Regions from separate parts of the Janthinobacterium sp. SUN211 genome, predicted to be linked through region 1. Evidence: predicted binding sites of a transcription regulator. Region 1 holds the regulator's gene; each other region holds the start of a gene.
What was found. The regulator sigma-54, encoded in region 1, starts transcription at its own class of promoters, with help from an activator protein. The targets are predictions, from matches to a motif close to TGGCANGNAANCTGCTTT.
Positions count from the first base shown of each region.

Region 2: the regulator sigma-54 is predicted to act here: its motif matches at 2,971-2,988, upstream of O3301_RS12810 (PEP-CTERM sorting domain-containing protein).
Region 3: the regulator sigma-54 is predicted to act here: its motif matches at 3,029-3,046, upstream of adh (aldehyde dehydrogenase).

Region 1 covers NZ_JAPWIC010000003.1:586,770-592,568, forward strand. Annotated here, with positions in the region: gene O3301_RS13895 (SIS domain-containing protein) at 1-764, shown strand, start outside; gene O3301_RS13900 (HAD family hydrolase) at 764-1,297, shown strand; gene lptC (LPS export ABC transporter periplasmic protein LptC) at 1,340-1,951, shown strand; gene lptA (lipopolysaccharide transport periplasmic protein LptA) at 1,977-2,558, shown strand; gene lptB (LPS export ABC transporter ATP-binding protein) at 2,558-3,313, shown strand; gene O3301_RS13920 (RNA polymerase factor sigma-54) at 3,318-4,796, shown strand; gene hpf (ribosome hibernation-promoting factor, HPF/YfiA family) at 4,866-5,228, shown strand; gene O3301_RS13930 (enoyl-CoA hydratase/isomerase family protein) at 5,357-5,799, shown strand, end outside.
Region 2 covers NZ_JAPWIC010000003.1:346,204-352,002, forward strand. Annotated here, with positions in the region: gene O3301_RS12800 (type II secretion system F family protein) at 1-737, shown strand, start outside; gene O3301_RS12805 (LytR C-terminal domain-containing protein) at 749-1,825, shown strand; gene O3301_RS12810 (PEP-CTERM sorting domain-containing protein) at 1,879-2,883, opposite strand; gene O3301_RS12815 (hypothetical protein) at 3,095-3,469, opposite strand; gene O3301_RS12820 (hypothetical protein) at 3,632-3,943, shown strand; gene O3301_RS12825 (dodecin) at 3,984-4,190, opposite strand; tRNA gene O3301_RS12830 (tRNA-Thr) at 4,410-4,485, opposite strand; gene O3301_RS12835 (ClpXP protease specificity-enhancing factor) at 4,512-5,024, opposite strand; gene O3301_RS12840 (glutathione S-transferase N-terminal domain-containing protein) at 5,164-5,775, opposite strand.
Region 3 covers NZ_JAPWIC010000013.1:8,216-14,014, forward strand. Annotated here, with positions in the region: gene O3301_RS28360 (TonB-dependent receptor) at 1-1,626, opposite strand, end outside; gene O3301_RS28365 (beta-propeller fold lactonase family protein) at 1,831-2,787, shown strand; gene adh (aldehyde dehydrogenase) at 3,132-4,652, shown strand; gene O3301_RS28375 (DUF779 domain-containing protein) at 4,708-5,097, shown strand; gene O3301_RS28380 (PQQ-dependent methanol/ethanol family dehydrogenase) at 5,147-5,799, shown strand, end outside.

The DNA.
Region 1 (5,799 bases):
CGCCGGCCCTGTTCGTGCATCCGGCCGAAGCGGCCCATGGCGACCTGGGCATGGTCACCTCGGACGATGCTTTTATTGCCATATCGTACTCCGGTGAATCGTCGGAATTGATGGCCATAATGCCCGTCGTCAAGCGCATGGGCGGCGTGCTGATTTCCATGACGGGCAAGCCCAATTCGAGCCTGGCCCAGCTGGCCGACGTGCACCTGGATATTTCTGTTGAGAAAGAAGCCTGTCCGCTGAACCTGGCGCCGACGGCCAGCACCACCGTCACCCTGGCCCTGGGCGACGCGATCGCCGTGGCCTTGCTCGACTTGCGCGGCTTCAAGGAAGAAGATTTCGCCCGCTCGCACCCGGGCGGCGCCCTGGGCCGCCGTTTGCTCACGCACGTGCATGACGTCATGCGCAGCGGCGAACGCGTACCCAAGGTGCCCGTGGACGCTTCCTTGCTGCAGGCGCTGGAAGAAATGACGAAGAAAGGCATGGGCATGACGGCCGTCGTCGATGCGGACAACCGCCCCGTGGGCGTGTTTACGGATGGCGATCTGCGCCGCATGTTCGAGCGCGTGCAGGATTTCACGCAAGTGGCGATCCGCGACGTTATGCATGCGCAGCCGCGCAGTATCGCGCCCGAACGCCTGGCCGTCGACGCCGTGGCCGTGATGGAGCAGTTCCGCATCAACCAGATGCTGGTCGTCGATGCCGACGGCAAGCTGGTGGGCGCGCTGCATATCCATGATCTGACGCAAGCGAAGGTGATCTGATGGACAGCGTAGCGGACAACCTGGCACGGGCGGCCAAGGTCAAACTGATGATCTTTGACGTCGATGGCGTGCTCACCGACGGCAGCCTGCATTTCGGCCCGGACGGCGAGATGATGAAAACGTTTAATGTGTATGATGGCCTGGGCATCAAGCTGCTGCAGGAATCGGGCGTGCAGACGGCCATCATCAGCGCGCGCCGCTCGGCCATCACGGCGCGCCGCGCGCAAGACCTGGGCATTACCCATGTGCACCAGGGCGGCCACGACAAGCTGACGCCGTTTCGCGAATTGCTGGCGCTGACGGGCTTGACGGAAGAGCAATGCGGCTATATCGGCGACGACGTCATCGACGCGCCCATCCTGAAACGCGTGGGCTTTGCCGTCAGCGTGCCGGGCGGGCGTCCGGAGGCGCAGGGTCTGGCGCACCATGTGACGCAGGCCGGCGGCGGCCGCGGCGCGGTGCGCGAGATCTGCGAATTCCTGCTGCGCGCCCAGGACAACTATGCGCGCGTCATGGCGCCGTTCCTGGAGTGAGGCGCGCCGCCTCGCCAGTGACCTTTGAAAGAGTGAAGCCCTATGCGTAAGCCAGGAGGCGCCCATCGCTGGCGCATGATTTTTACCGTGCTGGGCGCGGTTGTCGTCGCGCTGGGCAGCTTTTGGCTGCTCGAGGTGATGAACAAGAATGGCCAGGACATCACGGCCAGCAAGCATCTGGATGAACCTGACTATTTCATCACCAATTTCAGCCTGGTGCGCATGGATTTGACGGGTAAACCCAGCTATATCGTGTCGGGCACCAAGCTCACGCATTATCCGCTGGACGACTCGTCCGATATCGACCAGCCCTTCGTGCGCAAGCTCACGCCAGGCATGCCGCCGATGAACATGAATGCGGAACTGGCGCATATCGACCAGGATAATACCCGGCTGCAACTGCACCGCAAGGTCGTGATCGACCGCGTGGCCAGTCCGAAGGCGCAGAACCTGACGGTCAAGACGGAAGCGCTGACGGTGTTTCCGGACGAGGAAAGAATGGAAACGGATGTGCCTGTCGATATCCTGACGGGCGCCTCGCGCATCAATGGCGTCGGCATGAAGGCGAATAACGCCACCGGCGTGGTGGAAGTGCAGAATGCGCTGCGCATGGTCCTCCCGCCGAAACCGCGCCCGGCCGCGGCGGCAAAATGACAGAATGAAACAAGGAAACCATATTATGAAGAACATCTTGCTGTTGACCGTATTTTCGCTGGCCATCATGGGCGTGGCGCATGCCGAGAAGGCCGATTCCGAGAAGGAAGCCGTCATCACGGCACGCAGCGGCCACGTCGATGACATCAAGCAGGTGCGCACCCTGACGGGTGACGTCGTGCTGGTCAAGGGTACCCTGACCATGAAGGCGGGCCGGGCCCTGATCACGGAAGACCCGCAAGGCTACCAGTTCATCACCTTCTGGGCCGATCCCGGCAAGCTCGCGACCTTCCGCCAGAAGCGCGATGGCGCGGGCGACCTGTGGGTCGAAGGCGAAGCGGAGCGCGTGGAATACGACAACAAGACGGAAGTGGTGAAACTGTTTTCCAGAGCCAAGCTGACGCGCCTGGAAGGGGCGAAAGTCACCGATGTGGCCAACGGCGCCTTCATCTCGTATGACAGCCGCAAGGAAGAATTTGCGATGGAAAATTCCAACAGCGGCACCAGCACCGCCGATGGCGGCAGCGTGCGCATGGTGATCCAGCCGAAGACCAAGGCGCCGGCAGCGGAGAAAGCGCCGGCCACGCCCGCGCCAGGAAAGAAATAATGGAAAATACACGTTGCGGCAGCACCCTGATCGTTCGCGGGCTGCAAAAAACCTATGGCAAGCGGCAAGTCGTGCATGATGTCTCGCTGCAAGTCGAATGCGGCGAAGTGGTGGGCTTGCTGGGCCCGAACGGCGCCGGCAAGACCACCTCGTTCTACATGATCGTCGGCCTGGTGCCGTCCGATGGCGGCAGCATCGATATCAGCGGCGTGGATATCTCCAGCCTGCCGATCCACCGCCGCGCACAGATGGGCCTGTCCTACCTGCCGCAGGAAGCGTCCGTCTTCCGCAAGCTGACGGTGGAAGACAATATCCGCGCCGTGCTGGAAATCCAGACCGTCGAAGGCCGTCCGCTGACGAAGGCCGAGATCGAGGAACGGCTGGATAAATTGCTGGCCGACCTGCAGATTGAAAAGCTGCGCGAGAACCAGGCGCTGTCCCTGTCCGGTGGCGAACGCCGCCGCGTGGAAATCGCCCGCGCGCTGGCCACCGATCCCCGTTTCGTGCTGCTCGACGAGCCGTTCGCCGGCGTCGATCCGATCGCCGTGATCGAGATCCAGCGCATCGTGCGTTTCTTGAAGGAGCGCAATATCGGCGTGCTGATTACCGATCATAATGTGCGCGAGACGCTGGGTATTTGCGACCGTGCCTACATCATCAACCAGGGCTCGGTGCTGGCGTCGGGACGCCCCGACGACATCATCGCGAACGAGTCGGTACGCCGGGTCTATCTGGGCGAACACTTCCGCATGTAAGCCAATGAAACAATCATTGCAGCTGCGCACTTCGCAGCACCTGGCACTGACGCCGCAGTTGCAGCAATCGATACGCCTGTTGCAATTGTCTACCCTGGAATTGCACCAGGAATTAGAGCAATTGCTGACGGACAATCCTTTGCTCGAACGCCTCGATGATCCGCTCGACCGCTCGCTGCGCCTGCTGTCCGACGGGGCCTTGAGTTCCACGGCCGCGCCGGCCGAAGCGCCGCCCCAGCCGCCAGGCCAGGAGGCGCCCGCAGCGCCGGCCGAAGCGGAAGCGTTTGACGGCGAGGGGGGCGACAGCCCGGTCGCCGCGGATGGCGGCGACAGCGACTGGAGCGAGGCGAGCCGGGGCAAGGCGCCCGACGACGAAGATTCGCGTCCGCAATTGGAGGCCCATCACTGCACCCTGCGCGAACACTTGATGGAGCAGATGCGCGTGACGGTGCTCGAATTGCGCGACCGCGCACTGGTCGAACTGATCATCGACGCGCTGGACGACAATGGCTACCTGGAAGAGTCGCTCGACGACATCCTGGCGCGCCTGCCGGAAGAGCTGGAAATCGACGCCGACGAGATGCGCACGGCCTTGTCGCTGCTGCAAAGTTTCGATCCGCCGGGCGTGGGCGCGCGCAATGCGTCCGAATGCCTGGCCCTGCAAATCAAGCGCTTGCCGCACATCGCCATGGTGACGCGGCGTATGGCCCTCGTGATCGTGGAAAAGCACCTGGCCTGGTTTGCCCAGCGCGATTTCAACAAGCTGAAAAAAGCCCTCGATTGCGACGATGAAGACTTGCGCGAAGCGCAGACGGTGATTCGCCAGTGCAATCCGCATCCGGGCGCCGTGTTCGCCTCGGACGTCTCCGATTACGTGGTGCCCGACGTCGTCGTCAAGCGCGCGCGCAATGGCTGGCAAGTCACCCTGAACAACGACGTCATGCCGCGCCTGCGCGTCAACGCCATGTACGCCAACTTGCTCAAGCAAGGCAAGGGGGAGGGCGCCATGGGCGCACAGTTGCAGGAAGCCAAGTGGCTGATCAAGAATATGCGCCAGCGCTTCGACACGATCCTGCGTGTGGCGCAGGCGATAGTAGAAAGACAAAAGAACTTTTTCTCGCATGGGGCCGTTGCCATGCGCCCCCTTGTGCTCCGTGAAATAGCTGATACACTGGGTTTACACGAGAGTACTATCTCGCGGGTAACAACTCAAAAGTACATGCTGACCCCGCACGGCATGTTCGAGTTGAAATATTTCTTTGGTAGCCACGTCGCCACCGAAGCGGGGGGCGAAGCGTCATCGACGGCGATACGGGCATTGATCGTGCAACTGACAGGAGCAGAAGACCCTAAAAATCCTTTATCCGACAGTAAGATTGCGGACATGCTGGGGGAACAAGGCATGGTGATTGCGCGACGTACTGTTGCCAAATACCGGGAAGCATTAAAAATTCCGCCAGTGAGCCTGCGTAAGTGTTTGTAAGTTTTTTTCGGTTCCTCTGCGGGCCGGATAGGATGGACCGCACGAACCCGATCATCTTTAGGAGTGTGTATGAATCTCACCATCAGCGGACATCATCTCGAAGTGACACCAGCCATCCGTGAATACGTACAAACGAAGCTGGAGCGCGTGAAACGTCATTTCGATCAAGTCATCGATATCGCCGTGATTCTGACCGTGGATAACCTCAAAGAGAAAGAAAAACGTCAAAAGGCTGAAGTCAACCTGCGTTTGAGCGGCAAGACTGTCTATGTGGAAAGCTTGGCGCACGACCTGTACGCCGCGATCGATACCCTGATCGACAAGCTCGATAGGCAAGTGATGAAATACAAAACCAAAGTGCAAGGGCACGGTAAAGAGGCGATCAAGCATCTGCCAGACAACTCCGAGGAAGAAGCCGTCGTCGCCGTCTAAGGCCACCCGCTTCCAGCAGTTGTGATCAACTAAGGGCGCACATTGCGCCCTTTTTTGCGCCCAGCGGAACGCAATGTTCCCCGCGCAGGCATTAGAATATTCGCACTTCCACTTCTTTCCTGCCTGCCATGAGCGACTTCGTCCAGACTTCCATCCGCAACCGCACCGGGCACATCGTGCTCGACCGTCCGAAAGCCTTGAATTCCCTGTCGCTGGAGATGGTGCGCGCCCTGAGCGCGGCCCTGCTGGCCTGGCGCGACGATCCGCAGGTGGACGCCGTCGTGATCCGCTCCAGCAGCGACAAAGCCCTGTGCGCCGGTGGCGACATCCGTTTCTTTTACGATGCGGGTCTGGCCACGCCGCAAGGCGGCAGCGCCCTGCTGGAAGATTTCTTTACGGAAGAATATGCTTTAAATCATTTAATTCATTTCTACCCGAAACCGTATATCGCCGTGATGGATGGCGTGGTGATGGGCGGCGGCATGGGTGTGGCGCAAGCCGGGCCAGGCAACCGCTTGCGCATCGTGACGGGCCGCACGCGCATGGCCATGCCGGAAGTCAATATCGGCCT
Region 2 (5,799 bases), 240 kb from region 1:
CGCTGCCGGAAGAGGGCTGGGAGCGCTCGCCGCTGCGCACGCGCTTCATGAACGCGGGCTGGCGCCAGGCCAGCGCGCCGGCCCTGTACTTTGCGGCAAAGACCGTGCTGGCCCTGCTGTTTCCCACCGTACTGGGGCTGTATGCGGCCAGCGCCATGGCGGCGCAGCTGCGCAGCGTGCTATTGCTGCTGCTGTGCGTCAGCGCCACCGTCGGCTATTACCTGCCCAACCTGGTGCTGGCCAGCACGGCCAAGCGGCGCCAGCGCGACATCTTTGAAAACATCCCCGACGCGCTCGACTTGCTGACCGTGTGCGTGGAAGCGGGCCTGAGCCTGGAGCGCGCGCTAGTGAAGGTGTCGGGCGAAATCCACATCAAAAGCGTGGTGCTGGCGCAGGAATTGCAACTGGTGCTGATGGAAATGCGCGCCGGCTTTTCCAAGGAAAAGGCGCTGCGCAACCTGGCCTTGCGCAGCGGCGTGGAAGATGTCGACACCCTCGTCGCCATGCTGATCCAGTCGGAACGCTTCGGCACCAGCATGGGCGACTCGCTGCGCGTGCACTCGGAAAATCTGCGTGGCAAGCGCAGCCTGCTGGCCGAGGAGGCTGCCGCGAAGATCGCCTTGAAACTGCTGTTCCCGCTGATCTTTTGCGTCTTTCCCACCCTCATGCTGGTACTCATGGGGCCGGCCGTGATCGAAGTCTATCGCGTGCTCGTGCCGGCCATGGCCAACCGCTGAAAGGAGCTACCATGCGCTTGACGATTTCCCGCCTGGCCACCGCCTGCGCCTGCCTGGGCTTGGCCGCCTGTACCACGCCGCCGGCCCACGCGCCGTTGCCGCAGTGGCCGGATGCCGATGCCGCCTATGCGGCGGGGCGCCAGCATTTCGAGCGGGGCGACCTGCCGGCCGCGCAAGCGGCCTATGCGCAAGCCTTGCGCGCCGCGCCGCGCCATGTGAATGCGCGCAACGGCCTGGCCGTGCTGCACGCGCAGCGGGGCGAGCACGATGCGGCGATCGCCCAGTGGCTGGCCCTGACGCAGGAAGCAGGTGCGCCGCAGCCGCAACAGGCGTATCTGTTCAGCAATCTCGGTCGCGCCTACTATTTGCGCGGGCGCGATGCGCAAGCGTTGACTGCGCTGGAGCAGGCGTGTCTGCTCGATCCGCTCAATGCGCTGGCCTGGCAGCACCTGGCGCAAGTGCTCGAACGGCTGGGACAGCACGCGCGCGCGGCCGTCATGCGGCGCCAGGCGCAGAGCCTGCAGGAACACGATTTACGGAGCGACATGGCCGTCTTGCGCAACGCGGCGCCGCCGCCGGGCGTGCCCGCGGCCGCGCCGCTGCCGGATGCGCCCGCCATGGCCCGCATCGAGATCACGCAAGGCGACGGCATGGCCCGCTTGCTGCGCGTGCCGGCCGCCGCGCGCAGCATGCCCGCTGTCACGGCCGGGCGGTCCATGCCGGCTCCTGCCGCGTCCCGCCCGCGCCTGGAAATTGTGAATGGCAACGGCGTGCCTGGCCTGGCCGCCGCCTTGGCGCGCAGCCTGGCCGGCGCTCCCGTGCAAGTGGTGCGCCTGGCCAATGAAACCGGCTTCCAGGTGGCGCGCACGCGCGTCGAGTACCGGCCCGCGCAGGAGCAGGCGGCGCGCCAGCTGGCGCGTCAGTTGGGGACGCAGGTGCAAACCCCAGTAGAAACCCAGGCCGGCGACTGCCCCGCCAGCGAGCTGCGCCTGGTACTGGGGCGCGACTTGAGCGATCCGGCCATGCTGCACCGCTATTATCTGCAGCAATTGCAGCTGGCGCGCCAGGCGCTGGCGCGGCTCGGTTAACACGTCTTGAGCGGCACAGAAAACGCGGCGCCTTGGCGGGCGCCGCGTGTTTTTCATGCTGTGGATGATTGCGGCTGGCGGCGGCGCGTAAAAGCCAGGGCCGCCAATCCCATGCCCAGCAGGAACAGCGTGCCCGGCTCCGGTACCGCAAGCGGCGGATCGATGACGACGATATCGGTGCGCGTGGACTTGGAAAAATTCAGGGTGTAACTGCCGGCCGGCAGGGCGAAATTCGAGGTCAGGGAAAACATCGCGAAGCCATTCGTGAAGGCGCGCCCCGTGGCGGGGTCGTTGGTGCCGGCCGTCATGTTCAGGCTGAACGGGTCGAGGCTGCCGGCGCCATGGTTGCCATTGATGTCGCTGCCATTATTGGCATCGCCATCGGGCGCGAACTGGAAGATCACGCCATCGGCGTTCGCGTGCGACAGGCAGCCGGCGGGGCTGGAACTGTTGCACGAGATATTGAAGATATCCATGATCGACACGTTCGACTTGTCGCCCATGGTCGTCACGCTGGTGCGCAGGTCGCGCCGTCCCATGAAGCTGAAGGTGATGAAGCCGGCGCTCGACAGGGTCAGGTTGACGGAGCCGGTCAGCGTGTCGCCGGCCGTGGCCGTGGCGGCGCCGATCGTGTTGCGCTGTGCTTCCGCCACGGCGCTCACGCTGGCGCCGCCATTGAGCATGTTGCCGAAGGCATGCGCATCGCCGCGGGCAAATTCCAGGGTGGAACTGGGGCTGGGGGCGTAGTGGTTTTGCGGCAAGCCGCTGCAGCCGCCGCCCGAGCACACTTGCGGCACGTCGGCGTTGGCGGCCGGGCCCGTATTGACGGCGCGCGGATTGACGGCCACGCCGCCTTCGAAAAAAGCGCTGTCGCTGGCATTGCGGTTGGCGCCGGCCAGCGACAGCGCGCCGGCGCTGGTGGTGATGCGGAAATTGTTCAACTCATTGACGGCCAGGCCGTACGCGCCGGCCTGTGCCTGGCCGCTGGCCAGCAGGCTCGCCGCCGCCAGTGCGCCCAGCCAGCCCAGGGTCTTGCTTCGTGTGTGATCAACGTTCATCGCAGCCTCTTGTCGTGGTCAGTCTCGGAAAATCCGGGGGACAAAGAATCCAGAATGACTTGCCTGGATTCATCTCGTAGACAGGGATAAGCAGCTTGCGTGCCACACAAAAATATCACAAGAAATCAAGTGCTTGCACAAAGCGGACTGAGCTGGATGAAGTGAAGTGTAAGAAAGGCCGACGCCGCTTGGCGGGCGCCGTCGGCCAGCCTCAGGTGCCCCGGTGATAGCCCAGGTGGCCGCCCGAATTGCGTGCGCAGCCGCAACCGATGCGCGCCACTTCCTCGCCTTCCGTCAATTTCCAGTTGGTAATCGTCGTGTGATTCCAGTCGATGTCGCTTTTCTTGACAGGTTTGACCGTCAAGATGCGTGCTTCCGCATCCGTGTATTCCATCAGCTCTTCGTCGTCGGCGATGTCGAAATGGCGGTGGATCAGGGAAATGCCGAAGCGGTCGAGCGCGCCGTAGCGTTGCAGCACGTCGCGCAGCTCGCGAAAGCAGGCGAGATCGTCGGGCAGCAGCGGATTGACGGCGGAAATATCGGCGACGGGTTGCCATTGCATGGCGTGGATGTTCAGGCTGTGCATGATAGGCTCCTGTGCCCCATGATGATAGGCCCAGGCTGCCGGAGGGGCGCCGGCACGCCTGGCGAAATGCCCATCGTGGACGCAACGCCGCTGCGGCGCTTGCGCCGTATCAAAGGTGCGGCACATCGCCTCTCGTCCGATCATTGCCCGGTAAAATAGGCCATGGCAAACAAAACCCCCACCTTCCCCGGCGCGCGCACGGGCCGCGGCCAGGTCCTGGCCGTGCTGCTGTCGAACCGCGACCAGTCCGGCGCCGAACCCCTGCAAGGCCGCGTCTCGCTGGCCGCCATCGTCAAGGCCTTGAAACGCAAATATCACTGGCCGATCGAAACGCACAGTTTTCCAGCCAACACGCAGGATGGCCGCGCCAGCTGGGCGACCGTCTACAGCTTGCCGGACAAGGTCATCGAGACCGCGCTGGAGGCCGGCGGCCGTGAGTGGCTGGAGAGCCGGGTAGCGGCCGGGCGGCGCTGAGCGCACCGCTCGCTTTACTCGATCCCTTTACTCGATCCCCTTATTCGAGCCGGAAGCCGACCTTGAGCGTGACCTGGAAGTGCGCCACCTTGCCATCGACGATATGGCCGCGCGAATCGGTCACATCATACCAGTCCATGTGCTTGACCGTCAGCGCTGCCTTGGCAATGGCATCGCGTATCGCCTGATCGCTGCTCTCGGTCGACGTGCCGACCAGTTCGATCAGCTTGTAAGTATGTGCGGACATGATATTTCCCCAGGTAGGCAAGCCAGACATCGGGAGCCTGCTTTGCGCAAGCACGTGCTCATCTTGCGCCTAAATGTGCCGGACGTCATGGCGCGGTGCAGCAATGCGTCAGCCTGGATGACGATGCGTGCCAGTGTTCCGGATGGCTTCCGCAGGCGTGGGAAAAGAAAAAAGGGCTACCAGCCGAAGCGGGTAACCCTTTGATTTACTGCCGAATTCTGGTGCCGACTGCCGGTTTCGAACTGGCCACCTGATGATTACAAATCAACTGCTCTACCAAATGAGCTAAGTCGGCAAAAACTGCGCGTTGCGAATTATACGCTATTTAATGCGTGTCAGGGTCGGACGGCCGCCTTTTTTTGGTGGCTCGTCGTCGCCGGGCGTGGCGCTGTCGCGTTGTTCGGGGGAGCTGGTCGGCACGGACGACAGGGTGGGACCGCTGGCGGCGGGGGCGAGCACGGGCGGCGGGACGTCGGCGGAGGCCGGGCTGTCCGTCGGTTGCGCGTCCGGATCATCGTTGCCCAGCACGGGCTCGAAGGCCATGCCCTGGCCGTTTTCGTTGGCGTAGATGGCCATCACGTTGTCGACCGGCACGTAGATTTCGCGCGAGACGCCGCCAAAGCGGGCGTGGAAGCGGATGGCGTCGTTGTCCATCTTCAGGCCGCTGGTGGCGCCGAAGCTGATGTTGAGCACGATTTCGCCCTTTTTCACGTATTCCATCGGTACCGTGGTGCGCGAATCGACTTTGACCGCGAGATAAGGCGTGTAGCCGCTGTCGGTGCACCACTCGTAGATGGCGCGCAGCATATAAGGTTTGGTTGAGATTTCAGACATGGTAGGCACGGTGAGGCGGGAGCGCCCCCGTCAGCATGAGGCGGGCGCACCGGTAGTTCAAAAGACTGGGACAGCGCAAAAAGCAACTTTAACATATGCCCCAAGATATCCCGGCAGGCGCGGCCTGCCGGGATTATCTTTAGCGGCGCATGACCTTTTCGGAAGGGGTCAGCGCTTCGATGTACGCAGGACGCGAGAAGATGCGTTCGGCGTATTTCATCAGCGGTGCGGCCGTCTTCGACAGTTCGATGCCGTAGTGGTCCAGGCGCCACAGCAGCGGCGCGACAGCCACGTCGAGCATCGAGAATTCGTCGCCCAGCATGTACTTGTTTTTCAGGAACAGCGGCGCCAGGGTCGTCAGGCGGTCGCGGATTTCCGCGCGTGCCTTGTCGTGGGCCTTGTCGTTGCTCTTGGCGCGTTCGCTTTCCAGCACGTGCACGTGCACGAACAGTTCTTTTTCGAAATTGAACAGCATCAGGCGCGCGCGGGCGCGCATCAGCGGATCGGCCGGCATCAGTTGCGGATGCGGGAAGCGCTCATCGATGTACTCGTTGATGATGTTCGATTCATACAGGATCAGTTCGCGTTCGACCAGGATAGGCACCTGGCCATACGGATTCATGGTCGAAATGTCTTCCGGTTTGTTGAACAGGTCGACGTCGCGCACTTCGAAGTCCATGCCTTTTTCAAACAGGACCAGGCGGCAGCGTTGCGAAAATGGGCAGGTTGTACCCGAATAGAGAACCATCATTTTTTATAGTTCCTTAGAAACAAA
Region 3 (5,799 bases), on a different contig from region 1:
GACCACCAGTTCGTCGTTGGTCTTGATCTGGAACAAGGCCGCATTCACGTGCGTGTTGTTGGCGATCCTGGCCTTGACACCCGCTTCCAGGTTGGTGCTGGTGGCTGGCTTCAAGTTGAAATTGAAGCCGCCGCCCGTGCCCGAGTAAAACAGTTCGTTCAAGGTTGGGGCCTCGAAACCGCGCGCGGCGCTGGCGTAGACGTTGACGTTCGGCGTCAGTTTATACAGCAGGCCCAGCACGGGCGTCGTGTGGCTGAACTCCAGGCTGCCGCTATCGTTGCCGTTGCTGAGGAAATGGTCGTCGACAGCCACTTTCATCTTGCTGTAGCGCACACCTGCGCTGAGTAGCCACGGGCCGCCTTGCCATTCCGCCTGGATATACGGATCGAGGCTGGAGACGACATTCTGCTCGTCGCGGCGCAGCTTGCCTTTTACGCCAAAGCTATTGCCAATGAAATTTTCATAGCCGGTGCGGTCGTCGCTGGAGCGGCCATAGTCGATGCCGATAGTCGTGCTCAGCTTGCCTCCGGCCAGCTGGTTCACGTGCAGCCAGTTGGTGTCGATGCCATAGAATTGGCGCTGGAAATCGACCACGCCGCCCGAATGGCTAGGCGGCGCCTGGAATCCCTTGGTAAACGCCTGGTACTGGATCACGTCGCGGTTGCCGCCATACACCATCACGTGCAGACGGTCATCGCCGAACGACTGTTCATAAGTGGCGCCGATCTGCTGGTGGTCGATGCTCTTGCGCGTGTTGTAGCGCTCGGCCAGGGTGCGTTTCGGGTTCTGCGTGTCCGTCGTGTCGATTTCGCCGGCGCGCGGGTTGGCGGCAAACGTGGGCCAGGTGACGCCCAGGGGATCTTGCGTGTTGCCTTGATGCAGGCTGTTGGCGACGATGGTCAGCTTGCTGTCCGCGGTGGGCTTGACGGTGATCTTGCCGAACGCTTGTTCGCGCGTGGCGGCGCTGTGGTCGCGGAAGCCGTCCGTGCGGAAGCGCGAGCCGTCGAGCACGTAGCCGATGCCGCCCGCCTGACCCTGCGCCGTCAAGTCTACCTTGCTGGTGCCGTAGCTGCCGCCCGTCACGTTCAATTCGACGGACGGGGGATTTTGTCCATCCTTGGAAAACAGCTGGATCACGCCGCCCGAATGGTTGCCGTAGATGGCAGAAAACGGTCCGCGCAGCACTTCGATGCGCTCGGCCGTATCGAGGTTGAAGGTGGCGGCCTGGCCCTGGCCGTCGGGCATGCTGGCGGGAATGCCATCGCTGATCAGCTTGACGCCGCGCACGCCGAAGGCCGAGCGGGCGCCGAAGCCGCGCGACGAGATTTGCAAGTCTTGCGCGTAGTTCTGGCGGTTTTGCACGACCAGGCCCGGCACGGCGGCCAGCGCTTCCGACGCGTTGACGCGGATTTGGCCATCCTGGATGCGGGCGCTGTCGACCACGTCGATGGACGCCGGCACTTCCTGGCTGGGGTGGGCGATGCGGCTGCCGCTGACGACCACCGTATCCATGAGTTGCCCGTTGGCCGGGTCAGCTGCCTCGGCGGCAAAGACATGGGGGGCGAGGGTGGCGCTGCCGGCGACAAACAGGCTGGCGATGGTGTTCAGGCGGAAACGATGCTGCATGCGGATTCTCCAATGTGAATAAAAGCCTGCTTGATCGCGTGCGCGGTACAGGTCTGCGTAGGTGTATCAAGCAATATGCCTGCCATGTCTCCATTGGTGGGCTGAAATTATACGCGTGTCAGTGGCACGGCGTTTGCATACGGTAATTGTCAGAGGCGCCGATGCGGCGCGCTTTTCCCTCGTTTTGCCATTGAAAAGGTGATTATGCCCAACTTCTTCTCGCGCTTGCGCCAGGTGTGCTGGCTGCTGCCGGCGCTCGCCAGCACCGCTGTCCAGGCCGCTCCATTTGCCTATGTTCCCAACGAAAAGTCGGGCACCTTGAGCGTGATCGACACGGCGACCGACCAGGTGGTGCGCCAGATCGCCGCAGGCAAGCGTCCGCGCGGCATCGCCGCCGACCCCACTGGGCGGCAATTGTTTGTCACGGACGCCGCCAGCAGCGCTTTGCTGCTGATCGACAACGCTGGCGGCGCGCCCGTGCGCACGGTGGCGCTGGGCAAGTCGCCCGAAGGCGTCAGTGCCTCGCAAGACGGTAGTCACGTGGCCGTTGCCGTCGAGGAAAACAATAGCGTGGCCTTGCTCGATGGCCAGACAGGTACCTTGCTCGCCGATATCAAGGTGCAGGGACGCAATCCGGAACACGCCGTCTTCAGCCCGGATGGGCGCTGGCTGCTGGTCAGCGCGGAAGAGGCGGAGCAAGTCGATGTCATTGATGTGGCGCAACGCCGCCAGGTCGCTTCCATCGCCGTGGGGCTGCGTCCGCGCGGCATCGGTTTCAGCCCGGACTCGGGCCGCGCCTACGTGGCGTGCGAACTGGTCAATGCCGTCTACGTGATCGACATGGCCGCGCGCAAGGCGATTGCCACCATTCCAGCGGGCAAGAATGCCAATGGCATCGCCGTCCATCCCGGCGGCAAGCAAGTGTATGTCTCGAACGGCATCGACGGTACGGTGATGGTGATCGACACGGCCAGCAATCAGGTCACGGCCACGATTGGCGTCGGCAAGCGCCCGTGGAACATGGCCATCACGCCGGACGGCGCCAAGCTGTACGTGGCCAATGGCCGCTCGAACAGCGTATCCGTCATCGACACGGCCAGCGCGCGCAAGGTGGCCGATATTGCCGTGGGTGAATTGCCATGGGGCGTGGTGATTCGTTGATTCCTTCATGGCACAGGCGCAGGTGTTCCAGTCTGGTACACCTGTTCCATTGTGCAGCGGCGGCGTGGCGGCACAGCAGGGCTGGCCCGGATTGGAACAGGATGCTGCCACCTTGTTCAAAACGCAAACAGAGCCACGCCCCCACCCAAGTCCGGGGCATGCGCTGAAAAGCGGGCCGGGATTGACGCCACGCCCTTGTAACGAGGGTAAAACCGGCTAAGTTTGTAGTGGGACGGCGAGCTGGCACGGCATTTGCGGAAGACTCCGTGTACTCACCCCATCTGTACCAGGACGTTTGATTTTAATTAAGTATTTCCATTCTAATTAACCCGATAGAGGACGACATGAATCTCGCAGACATCAGCAAACTGGGCGTAGCCAATCCCTTCAAACAACGCTATGACAATTACATCGGCGGCAAATTCGTTGCACCAGTAAAAGGTGAATACTTTCCTAACATCACGCCGATCACGGGCTTGCCGTTTTGCGAAATCGCCCGTTCCACGACGGAAGACGTCGAGCTGGCGCTGGACGCCGCGCACGCCGCCAAGGATGCCTGGGGCAAGACTTCGCCTGCCGAGCGCGCCAATATCCTGAACCGCATCGCCGACCGCATCGAACAGAACCTGAGCCTGATCGCCACGGCGGAAACCATCGACAACGGCAAGCCGATCCGCGAAACGATGAATGCCGACATTCCGCTGGCCATCGACCATTTCCGTTACTTCGCCGGCTGCATCCGCGCCCAGGAAGGTTCCGTCGCGCAAATCGATGCGGAAACCTATGCCTACCATTACCATGAGCCGCTGGGCGTCGTGGGCCAGATCATCCCGTGGAATTTCCCGATCCTGATGGCCGTGTGGAAACTGGCGCCAGCCCTGGCGGCAGGCAATTGCGTTGTCTTGAAACCGGCCGAGCAAACCCCGGCTTCCATCATGGTGTTGATCGAGCTGATCGGCGACCTGCTGCCGCCGGGCGTGCTGAACATCATCAACGGTTTCGGCCTGGAAGCGGGCAAGCCGCTGGCGTCGAGCAAGCGCATCGCCAAGATCGCCTTTACGGGCGAAACGGGCACGGGCCGTCTGATCATGGGCTATGCGGCGCAAAACCTGATTCCCGTCACGCTGGAACTGGGCGGCAAGTCGCCGAACATCTTCTTTGAAGACGTGATGGATGCGGATGATGATTATTTCGACAAGTGCCTGGAAGGTTTTGCGATGTTTGCGCTGAATCAAGGCGAAGTGTGCACCTGCCCGTCGCGCGTACTGATCCAGGAGTCGATCTACGAAAAATTCATCGAACGGGCCTTGAAGCGCGTGGCCGCCATCAAGCAGGGCAATCCGCTCGACTCCGCCACCATGATCGGCGCCCAGGCGTCGCAGGAGCAGCTGGAGAAAATCCTGTCCTACCTCGACATCGGCCGCCAGGAAGGCGCGGAAGTGCTGGCCGGCGGCGAGCGCAACACGCAGGCGGGCGACCTGGAAGGCGGCTATTACGTGCGTCCGACCGTGTTCAAGGGCAATAACAAGATGCGCATCTTCCAGGAAGAGATCTTCGGACCGGTCGTGTCCGTGACCACCTTCAAGGATGAGGCCGACGCGCTGGCGATTGCCAACGATACCTTGTACGGCCTGGGCGCCGGCCTGTGGACGCGCGACGGTTCCCGTGCCTTCCGCATGGGACGTGCCATCCAGGCGGGCCGCGTGTGGACCAATTGCTACCACCTGTATCCGGCCCATGCCGCGTTCGGCGGCTACAAGCAATCGGGTATCGGCCGCGAAAACCACAAGATGATGCTCGACCATTACCAGCAAACGAAGAACTTGCTGGTGAGCTATAGCCCGAAAGCGCTGGGCTTCTTCTAAACCGGCAACAGGCGCCGCGCTTGCTGTCCGGGCGCGGCGCGCAGAAAGGGATGCCATGAGTGCAGCAATTGCCCGGGTGGTCGCCACCGATGCGGCGCTGGAAATGATGGACAAGTTGCGCCAGCGTCACGGCCCGCTGATGTTTTTCCAGTCGGGCGGCTGCTGCGACGGCAGTGCGCCCATGTGCTACGCGCTGGGCGAGTTCGATGTCAGCGACACCGACATTTATCTCGGCAATTTGAATGGCACACCGTTCTACATGGGACTCGAGCAATTCGAGTACTGGGAGCATACCCAGTTGATTATTGATGTGGTCGATGGCAATGGCGGCATGTTTTCACTCGACAACGGCACGGGCAAGCGCTTTTTGACGCGCTCGCGCCTGTTCACCGATGAAGAGTGCGCGCTGTTGCATGCCCAGCCGCATGAGCACCGCAAGACTTGATACACACATACTAATAAAACAGAGGGAGATGATTGTGCAGAAAAAAATCATGGGGATACTCATCGGTTTGGGTTTGGCATCGCTGGCCCAGGCGGCCGACGTGGGCAATGTCACCAATGCCATGCTCGACAGCACGGCAAAGAATCCGGCCAGCGTCCTGTCCTTTGGCATGGGTACGCAAGGCCAGCGCTATTCGCCATTGACGCAGATCAATGACAAGACCGTGGCCAAGCTGGTGCCGGCGTGGTCGTTTTCGTTCGGCGGCGAAAAACAGCGGGGCCAGGAATCGCAGCCGCTGATTCACAACGGCAAGATGTTCGTCACGGCATCTTATTCGCGCATCTTTGCCGTCGACTTGAAAACGGGCGCCAAGCTGTGGAAATATGAGCATCGCTTGCCGGACGGCATCATGCCGTGCTGCGACGTGGTCAACCGCGGCGCGGCCCTGTATGGCAATCTGGTGATCTTCGGTACCCTGGACGCCTACCTGGTGGCGCTGGACCAGAATACGGGCAAGATCGTCTGGAAGGAAAAAGTGGACGATTACGCGGCCGGCTACTCGATGACGGCCGCGCCGCTGATCGCCGAAGGCTTGCTGCTGACGGGCGTGTCGGGCGGGGAATTTGGCATCGTCGGCCGGGTCGAAGCGCGCAATCCGATGACGGGCGACCTCGTGTGGAGCCGTCCGACGGTGGAAGGCCA